3 regions of the Enterovibrio litoreus genome follow, and region 1 is predicted to be linked to each of the others. Evidence: riboswitches for the same ligand, from Rfam matches in the RefSeq annotation. Region 1 holds a riboswitch; each other region holds the start of a gene.
What was found. A riboswitch is a leader RNA that binds a small molecule or an ion and turns the genes downstream of it on or off. The one in region 1 is predicted to bind cyclic di-GMP.

Region 1 (3,284 bases):
TGTTGGCCGTTTTGGTCAGGTGGTGAACCGATTACTGACGGCCAATGGCGTGTCAACGGTTGTGCTCGATCATGAAGCCACTCAGGTAGAAAATTTGCGCCAAATTAATGTGAAGAGTTATTTTGGTGATGCCACTCGGCCAGATCTTCTGCACACTGCCGGTATCGAAGAATCGGCATTGCTGGTGGTCGCCATGGACAACGAGGAAACCACGACCGAGCTTGTCGAATATGTTAAGCATACCTATCCCCATGTAAAAGTGCTCGCACGTGCGTTTGACCGTGGACATGCGTACAAACTTCGACATGCGGGGGCAGATTTTGTGATCAAAGAAACCTATCACTCAGCACTGGAAATGGGCGCAGAAGCGCTTCGTACACTTGGGTCTCATCCCTTCTTGGTTGAACAGCAAAAAGCAATGTTCAACGAAATCGAAAAACAGAGCTCAGAAAAGCTTTACCAAAGCTGGTTGGGTGGCGAAGAGTCACAAACCTACGACAACCATTTTCAACATCTATTTATTGAGCTGGAAGATACTATTCGCGATGCGATGGGGGCTGACCGCATGGATAAGCACGGTCTCACTGAGCGTGAATGGACACCGCCGCCGAAGGGATATATTGATGAGTTTGTCACACCTTCTTCCGATGAGCAGCCGAATGATAAGTCGGACGGACAGGGGAAACCTGCGTAATGCTGCTCGTGCCATTTGAAGTAGCAGATGCATTGAAACTTTGTGGCTGGATATCAAACGCGAAGGATAACTACTTATGGGGTGGTCCTGCGTTTGATTTTCCACTCACGGTTGAGCAGATCACTGCGCACTTGGCAAAGCCCGAGGTGCGCCCCTTTCTCTTTCTTCATCAGGGCGAAGCGGCAGGATACATTGAGCTCTACCGTGTGTCTTCTTCTGAATATCGCCTATGTCGGGTGCTCATTGCGTCGGAAAATAGCCGTGGTAAAGGGTGGGGGAAAGGAATGATATCACTGGCGTTGAGTGTGGCATTCGAAGACCCCAAGATCACGATCGTTAGCTTGGCTGTGTTTGAGCACAATCAGATCGCTATCGGTTGTTACCGTGCGTTGGGTTTCCATGTAATGAAAAACGAGACTAAAACGCGGGAGTTTCAAGGAGAGGCATGGATACTACTGAGAATGCAAAAACATCGTTAGATTAAGAAGTGTACTATCCATTCCGCTAAAGTGTGATGCTCCTTCCGTTTATATTCTTGTCGCCATAAAACATCATATTTTTTTGTTGTATATCAAAATATTCAGAATACGATGCCCGCGTTCCACAATTATCGGCAAACTGTTTGAAAAAACAGGACGCAAAGCTTCCGGTCTAAGAGGGTTCTCCATCTAATGGGAGAACACTTATGATAGCGGGGTTGCCATTTTCAATGTTGAAAATGTCCTCTTTTCGTCGTCTGTCCGTGCTGTGGGTGAATAACAATAAAATCACTCAGGAAGTACATACATGCTCAAGTTACACACGTCTCTTTTACCTGTTGCTGCACTATTTAGCGCCAGCGCAATGTCTCACGGGTACATTAGCGCCGTTGGTGGCGATCTGGCTGGCCGCGCAGCGCTATGCAAATACACCTCAGAAGCCGGTGAAAAAAATACCGATTGTGGTCAAGTACAGTGGGAACCCCAAAGCGTGGAAGGGCCAGAAGGCTTCCCTGAACTCGGCCCTGAAGATGGCAAACTGGCAAGTGCAGGTTTAATTCAATTCTCTCCGTTGGACGAGCAAACCGCTTCACGCTGGGTGAAACGCTCCATTGTTGCGGGTCAAAATGACTTTGAATGGACCTTCACGGCAAACCATGTGACACGCACTTGGAAATATTACATCACCAAGCCTGATTGGAACGTGAATCAGCCGCTAGCACGTGCTTCGTTGGATCTGAACCCATTCTGTGTGGTGGAAGGAAACATGGAGAAGCCACCGAAAACGATGGCTCATTCATGCAACGTGCCTGCTCGTGAAGGATACCATGTGATTTTGGCTGTTTGGGATGTGGGCGATACTGCTGCGGCGTTCTATAACGCAATTGATGTGCAGTTTGATGGCGAACAGCCTGTGCTTCCAAATTGGCAACAAGCCGGTCAAATTAACCCTGGTATGAATTTGTCAGCAGGCGACGCGGTATTTACTCGTGTGTTTGACAACGACGGTGAGCGACCTGAGCTGTCAACGAATTGGGTAATTGAAAGCGATAAAGCTGGTGTAGCAAATACATGGTCACACGACCTTGCAGCGAAGATTAACCAAACGAATAGCCTGATCAAGGCTGGTAAGCGTGACGGCGATAACACGTTCGTGCCTGTTTTTGGCGCAAACCCCATTTACCTCAAAAAAGACAGTGGTTTAACCCGTGTGGAAGTGGGGTACGACATTGCCTCGCCTGAGCCTAATTACGGTGTAACGATTGATGGGTTGGCAAAGGAATACATGATCTCTGACGATGCGGTTGAGCTCGATTTTAGCGTGACAGCATCGGGTGATATCACCGTTGAAATGACCGTTTATAACCACGCACAAGATGCTCTAGCATACGAGAAAATCTCAATGCTAGATGGTTCGTCCGAAAACGTGAACATGGCATTGACGCGTGTGAATGCTGGACACCACATGTTGGTTTCTCGCGTAAAAGACAAGGAAGGGAATTTGGTTGAACAGCAAACCGTCGATTTCCACCTTATTGAAAAAAGTGACCAGTGTGGCGCTGATCCCGATGCGATGAACCACCCAGCATGGGATGAAACCACCACCTACACCGGCGGCGAAAAAGTGAGTTTCAATGGCTTGGTGTGGGAAGCAAAATACTGGATTCAAGGCTCAGCACCAGAAAACAGCGATGCATGGAAATTGATCAGTGCGTTGCCAGTGGCATGGACATCAGGTAAAGCATATCTGGCGGGTGAGCAGGTTTTGTTTGAAGGTAACCTGTATCAGGCTAAATGGTGGGTCAACAGCAGCCCAGTTTCTGCACCAGAAGCGTGGACGAACAAAGGCCCATTTGACTGCGTTTAATCGCCATGTTGGTTGATACGCAATAAAAAAAGCCTGATGCGACTATCGTGTCAGGCTTTATCATTTATGGGCATATTGCAAGTCGACAAGCTACAGCGGTCGTCTTACCATTCAATGCTAATTGGTGTGCCTACTGGCACCATGCTCAAGAACTCATCCATTTCTTCGTTGGCAATTGCGATGCAGCCATCTGTCCAATCTTCACCACGGCTTAGGCTAGGGTGAGGGCCTGCTTCGTTTTTTT
Region 2 (3,284 bases), on a different replicon from region 1:
AACCATCAACGGCGGTCTCGGATGGACGACACAAGACGCGCTCAATCTCTACGGTATTTACACCGGATTAGTTTATCTCACCCCTGTATTGGGCGGATGGCTCGCGGATAACTTTCTCGGTCAGCGTCGTTCAATCATCATTGGTGGTGCATTGATGGCCATCGGGCAGTTCACACTTGCCTTGCCAAATAGCGTTATAGACCCGTTCGAACTTCAAGCTTTCTACGTAGGTTTGGGTTTCTTGATTGTGGGGAATGGCTTATTCAAACCCAATATTTCAACCATGGTTGGTCAACTGTATAAAGAGGGGGATAACCGTCGAGACGGCGCGTTCACCATCTTCTACATGGGCATCAACTTGGGTTCTCTGCTTGCAGGGCTTATTGCTGGTACGGCATCGACTCATTATGGATGGAAAGCTGGTTTCCTCTGTGCTGGTGTCGGAATGTTGCTGTCTTTAGTGGTGCAATTACTATTTGCTAACCGCGTATTGGGTAAGATTGGTATTGAGCCTGCGGCAGTCGAACAACGTCGTAAGATGGGCTCAATTGAAAAACAACCGCTCACCAAAATAGAACGTGATCGCCTAAAAGTCATTGTGGTGATGAGCCTGTTCGTGATCATTTTCTGGGCGGGATTTGAGCAAGCCGGTGGTTTGATGAACATCTACTCTCAAGATTACACCAATCGAATACTAGGGAATTTTGAAGTGCCAGCCGCTTGGTTCCAATCTCTTAATCCAATGTTCATCATCGTTTTTGCGCCATTATTGGCGATGTTTTGGGGCAGACTCGGTGCGAATGAGCCGAGCTCTCCGATTAAATTTGCCATGGCAATGGGTTTCTTGTCGCTTGGCTTCGTTTGCATGATAGGCGCAGCGCTTCAGCAGGGCACTGACATGTCCATTAAAGCGTCAATGTGGTGGTTAGTCGGAGCCTACTTTTTCCATACACTTGGTGAACTGTGTTTGTCGCCGATAGGACTGTCTTTGATCACCAAGTTAGCTCCATTGCGGTTGATGTCGGTGATGATGGGTACATGGTTCTGTGCAAATGCCGTGGCAAACTACGTGGCAGGTTTTGTTGGAAGCCATGTTGGCGACGCAGGTCCGTTGGCCATTTTCAGTGGTATTGCGATCACGTCAGCCGTGGCGGGCATGTTACTGATTCTGTGCTCGAACAAGCTTGTTAATTGGATGCATGGTGCGGAAGGTACGTCAGCACTAATTGACGAAACCATGACAGAAACAAACAAAACGTTAACAGAAAAACCGGCCATGATCGCGTAGTCTTTAAGCTGAACAGATAGGTCATTGCTAGATGGTCTATCTGTCCTCCTTCCCATACATATACTGGGAAATGTCACAAATATTGGATCATTCATCCTCAAATCAGTCATCAGACTGAAATTCCGCTCGTCCTTTTCTCATGCTGTCTCAGCTTTTTCTGCTTGGTGGTTAATTTAAGGCCAATACTTGGCCTGATATTCCCATTAAATGCGGCCTCCAGCCTTGCTCCGAACTAGTCGATCTACCAATCTGTCATGGAAGTAACTGAGGCGTAATCCAGAAAGTGCATTAAGAATGTCGTGGTAGAGATGTTGTAGGCGCCCACCTAAATACTCACATACGTGAAACTATCAATAGGACACCTATTCGGAGAAAAAAGCCAAACCTGTTGTGAGACGGGGACGGAAAGTTTCGGATCTCTTTGATTTAACGTTGAAAGAGATGGCCGTGCTGCCTCTTGCTAGCAAATAAGAGGAATAAATAATGGCGAATATCATAGGTACAGGCGGCGTTGATCAACTCAATGGCACCCTCGGTGATGACTATATTGAAGGTCGTGCAGGGGATGATGTGATTTACGGCGATGTCGGCTCTTCATCGGGCAACGGCTCAACGGGCTCGGTTTTCATTTTGGGTGATGACTTTAGTGCAACAAGCGGCGAATTCCACACTTGGAACTTCCCTCCAACTCTCAATTTCGCTGGTTCAGCCACCCAAGTAACGTTTAACGATGATGATGCAAAACTCAATGGTGATGACGCGTGCAACGAGTATTCTGACGACAAATCTCAGACTGTTGAAATTGGTGGTCAAGAGTTTGGTGTCAATGTCGATTACGGCCTGAAATATTGCGATGCCGCTGGCAACATTTATACCTTCGCCGTGGTTGATATTGATGCAGACGGGTCTGGTAATCACTACAACAATGTGGGTGAGAACGGCAAAATCCTGATCCAACTTGATGGTCCTGAAATTACAGGTAGCACTCAGCTTTCTCTGGTTCCAAATTCTTATCACAACATCAGTAGCTTAGATTACGCATCAATCACCGACCCTGCAGTAGACCCAAGTGTGGGTGGCGATGATGTCATTACTGCGGGTGATGGAAATGACACTGTCTACGGACAGGGCGGTAACGATTACATCGAAGGCGACAACGGCCAGGATCAACTGTTTGGCGGTGACGGCGACGATACTATCTACGGCAATACAGCTTCTCCTAACTTTAATGCTGACCCATGTGTAAACGTATTCCAGATGGGGAATGATTTCACTATGCCTTCTGGTGGTGAGTTCCATACCTCCTGTTTCCCAACTAAGCTCGCGTTTGATGGTGGTTCAACCAAAGTGACTTTCCAAGACGATGATGGAAAGCTAAACGGCGACAACTACTGTAACGAATATTCCGACGACAAGACGCAAACAGTGACGATCGATGGCAATACGTATTCCGTTAACCTTGATTACACGCTGAAGTATTGTGATAGCGAAGGCAATGTCTACAAGTTTGCGATTATCGACGTTGATCTTGATGGTAATGGCCATCACTACAACAATCTGAATGAAAACGGCAACTTGTTGCTTCAATTGGAAGGGCCAGAAATTACAGCCTCAACCCAATTGTCTTTGGTGCCAAATTCGTACTGCAATATCAATGATATTGATTACGCCACTGTCTCGGAAGACACCACTCAGATTTCTAATGATGAAGATTACATTGACGGTGGTGCGGGTAATGACACCATCTACGGTCAATGGGGCGATGACGAAATTCATGGCGGCACAGGTGATGATCTCATCTATGGCGGTCAGATTGGTCGCCAAACACTTGATCTCGATCGTGGTGCCGATGGTTACTGGGATGTGAGCAACGGCGACGCTGTTACGTTAGATCTGTCTAATATCACCTCAAGCGCGTCATACAGTAACAGTGTTGGTTACTATGTGCTGGACGAAAACGGCAATGTGTTAAAAGCATTCGTGATGGCTGACAATG
Region 3 (3,284 bases), on a different replicon from region 1:
ATCTGAAATCCTTTCTCAATAACGTTGTTTAACACAGCGATTACGTACGTTAACTATGGCAAAAGTTTGCGTCTGGATTCAAAAAGAACGCTTTATCTTTATGAAATGACGCAATTATTTCCCAACTCTGTGACCGAGCATAGCTCTTGCACTCATCGATAACGACCTTCTTGCTGCTTGATGATTTTTCTTGGTGATAGAGACCCGAATGCGATGGGTTTAATTGCATGCATCATTAATTTTTTCGATGTTACAGCGGTATTGTCTCTTTGCGAACAGAACACAGTGTACGGTAACTCAATAAGTAATATGGATTTACTGGGTACATGAATGCACTCGATCTGCCTACATAGGACGAATTTTGTCGAATACGCATCGTGAAGTTGTCCGGGTCTAAACGCTAGCGTTCAAGAATTTCAACACGTTGATAATATTAAAGAAGTGGGGGGCTGGCACTGAAAAGCCAAGTTATCGAGGGGACGCTTTTAAGCTAAAGGGCTAAAGGGCTAAAGGGCTAAAGGGCTAAAGGGCTAAAGGCAATAGGTGGAATACTGAATGGCTAGTAACGCTAATGGAACCATGGCGAGGGTTGTTGCTCCGCCGATGTGGTAGTTACGGTGCCAATAACGCTGTGCGACACTGTTCATCCTCAGGCCCCAGATAATCACTGTTGCGTTAATACTGAAGAAGAAGATCACCAAAATGGTGAGAAAAGAGGGGGCAAACATACCCTTTGCAAGGGCCGCGTAAAACGAGATCGGCAGTAAGAAGCAGAAAAATACTGCCCACTTAAATCGGCGTGGCCACTTACGAAAGTGATCACGAAAAATCCTGTCTATTTGGTCGGGAAACGGCTTGCTGTAATGCATCTCATTGTTGCCATTCATCTATATTCTCTTTTTGGCTTAGCTCAGATTTGGGGTAACTGATAATCAACTGAGTGCATTTTGGCTCATTAATGTGACAAGTGTCACAATAAGAGGTTTGTGAGTGGTTTGAGGCTGTTTAAAAGAGAAACCTCAAAAAAGGTGTATTTTTGTCTCAAAAGTCAACTCGTCCCGCACCAAATAAGCAATGGAACATGATGTACTTTTCGGTTTAGTCGGTATAAAAGCAAGGTTTCATTCAAGGCAATATGAATTTTTGATACTGAATACGGTATGAAGTGCGATTAGTGCTTAATCAGAGAGATAACAACGAAAAGGTAAAAGAGATAGGGGCATAGCAGTTGTAGAACTGCCCAGTCGGAAAATCTAGGGGAAACAGAGCGAATACCGACTGAGCGTTGGGTAATGTGTTTGTTTTAATTACTGACGTAGCGTCTGCAGAAGCTCATCACGGCGTTGAGGAGTAATTACCGACCAATGTTTGCCTTCAATTGCGCCCTCTAACGCCCAAAGTAACTCAAGACTTAGCGAGTCTTGATGCGACTTCTGCAACGCTTGATAGGCTTTCACGGCGCCTTCAGTGTGCAACTGCTCTACAGAATCGATACCTGCTTTTTTTAGCATTCGTTCTGTGGCAAGTCGTAGGTTCGGCAAATCTTTGATACGCGTTGGCGCCGCAGTCTTCTTTTCTTGCTGATCGTCTCTAGCGATGGCGAGGGCGGTGGTGGCATAAGCCATCAACTCGTCAGGTTGCTCCCACCAATTGTCCGGCACAGCATAGTACTTAGTCACGACAGGGAAACCGCGCTTTTTGTAGACGTAAGGCGTCATCGTTAGTTTCTTGAATTCAGCTTCATTCGCTTGACCGGCACGAAGGTGAAGCTGATCGGTGACGACCAGTGCGAACATTGTCTCATCGCAAAATATGCCAAACCCCCCAAACATGGATCGAGATTTGATTTTGCCCAGACATTCGAAGAATTTTAGTGTGTTTTTTAGTGTAGGTTTATCCATGTGACTTATTCTCAATCAATACGTTCCTGGATGAATGGTCAAGGAGCAACGTAGCAAAGCTAATTCAGAGAATTGTCAACCAACCGGAAGAATCCGATATGGAAATGCTAACGTCATCGGTAGCTCCGCTACCACTAACACGAAATTGAATTCAGTGTTGAGAGGCCGGAAGCTTTGCGTCCCACGCTTTCGCGGTGGTTTGCCTTTTTCTTAACGGCGTTTAGATTAACTGAATCGCATCATTTTGTCGTTATTGCTGGTCTCAAAAAATGTGATCTTGGTTCAGATAGGATCCTATTGATGTGGTTGAAAATATTCGGTTGTCTTTGTAATAGAAACATTTTTGACCAAATTGGTCGTTTTCCGACTGGGATAAAGGGTAGCACTAGAAAACTAGACAATTTGGTGTTTAAGAGGTTAGTCGCAAAAATGTGTTTGAAAGTGTCGGAAAACTTGCCAGAAAAGAAAAAGCCCAGATGGTTATTTCCGAGCTTTTTAGTGTTGAGGATTTTAGAGAAATGTTATTCTGAGCGCAGATTTTTCACCGAACTGCGAACAATTAATTCCGGCTGCATCACGAAGATTTGTTGTTGGTTTTCTTTGTTAGCTAAACGCTCCAACAGTAATTTGATCGCCGTCTTGCCCAGTCGATTTTTCGGCTGGTGGATGGTGGTGAGTGGCGGAGAGAAAAATGCGGCTAAATCGATATTGTCATAGCCAATGATGGATATATCATTAGGAATGTCTAAGCCAGCCTGACGAAAGGTACTGATGGCAGCCAGTGCCATAATGTCGTTGAAACAGAACACCGCCGTTGGTCGATCTTCCTGAGCCAAAATCATGTTAGCAGCTTCAACGGCAGAGTCACATTCGAAGTCAGCTTCAACAATCCAATTTGGATTCTCTTCAAGACCTGCTTCTGACAACGCTTTTCTGAAGCCTTCTAGTCGAGTCTGGCAAGTCAGCTTATCTAGTTGGCCTGAAATACAGCCAATTTTAGTGTGGCCGTTATCAATGAAGTGTTTGGTTGCAATGTAGCCGCCCATTTCCGCATTGTCTTGAATGCAGTCTGTATGCACGTGCTGAGTGCCCCAGTCCATCACAACCATTGGCAGATCTTTCTTTTTCTCCAACAGCGTCAAGAGTTCTTCATTCAGGTCTGAACACATCACTAAAAGACCATCAACGCGCTTCTCTGCCAACATGCGCAAGTAGTCGCGTTGTTTCGCAAGGTTACCTTCGGTGTTGCATAAGATCAGCGTGTAACCTTCTCGATAGCAGTATTCTTCAACGCCATGAACCACTTCCGCAAAGAATGGGTTGGTAGATTTGGTCACCAGCATGCCGATAGTGCGTGTTGAATTGCATTTCAAGCTGCGCGCA

Region 2: another riboswitch for cyclic di-GMP. It lies ahead of AB8599_RS08065 (DUF4114 domain-containing protein); the one in region 1 lies ahead of gbpA (N-acetylglucosamine-binding protein GbpA).
Region 3: another riboswitch for cyclic di-GMP. It lies ahead of AB8599_RS08220 (TfoX/Sxy family DNA transformation protein); the one in region 1 lies ahead of gbpA (N-acetylglucosamine-binding protein GbpA).

What each region holds. Positions count from the first base shown of each region.
Region 1 is NZ_CP166195.1:288,734-292,017, reverse strand. It holds gene AB8599_RS16965 (monovalent cation:proton antiporter-2 (CPA2) family protein) at 1-694, shown strand, start outside; gene AB8599_RS16960 (GNAT family N-acetyltransferase) at 694-1,173, shown strand; cyclic di-GMP riboswitch class I at 1,297-1,399, shown strand; gene gbpA (N-acetylglucosamine-binding protein GbpA) at 1,481-3,040, shown strand; gene AB8599_RS16950 (murein L,D-transpeptidase family protein) at 3,145-3,284, opposite strand, start outside.
Region 2 is NZ_CP166194.1:1,846,168-1,849,451, reverse strand. It holds gene AB8599_RS08070 (peptide MFS transporter) at 1-1,288, shown strand, start outside; cyclic di-GMP riboswitch class I at 1,657-1,746, shown strand; gene AB8599_RS08065 (DUF4114 domain-containing protein) at 1,772-3,284, shown strand, end outside.
Region 3 is NZ_CP166194.1:1,885,514-1,888,797, reverse strand. It holds gene lpdA (dihydrolipoyl dehydrogenase) at 1-2, opposite strand, end outside; gene AB8599_RS08225 (hypothetical protein) at 531-887, opposite strand; gene AB8599_RS08220 (TfoX/Sxy family DNA transformation protein) at 1,308-1,901, opposite strand; cyclic di-GMP riboswitch class I at 2,017-2,115, opposite strand; gene purR (HTH-type transcriptional repressor PurR) at 2,423-3,284, opposite strand, start outside.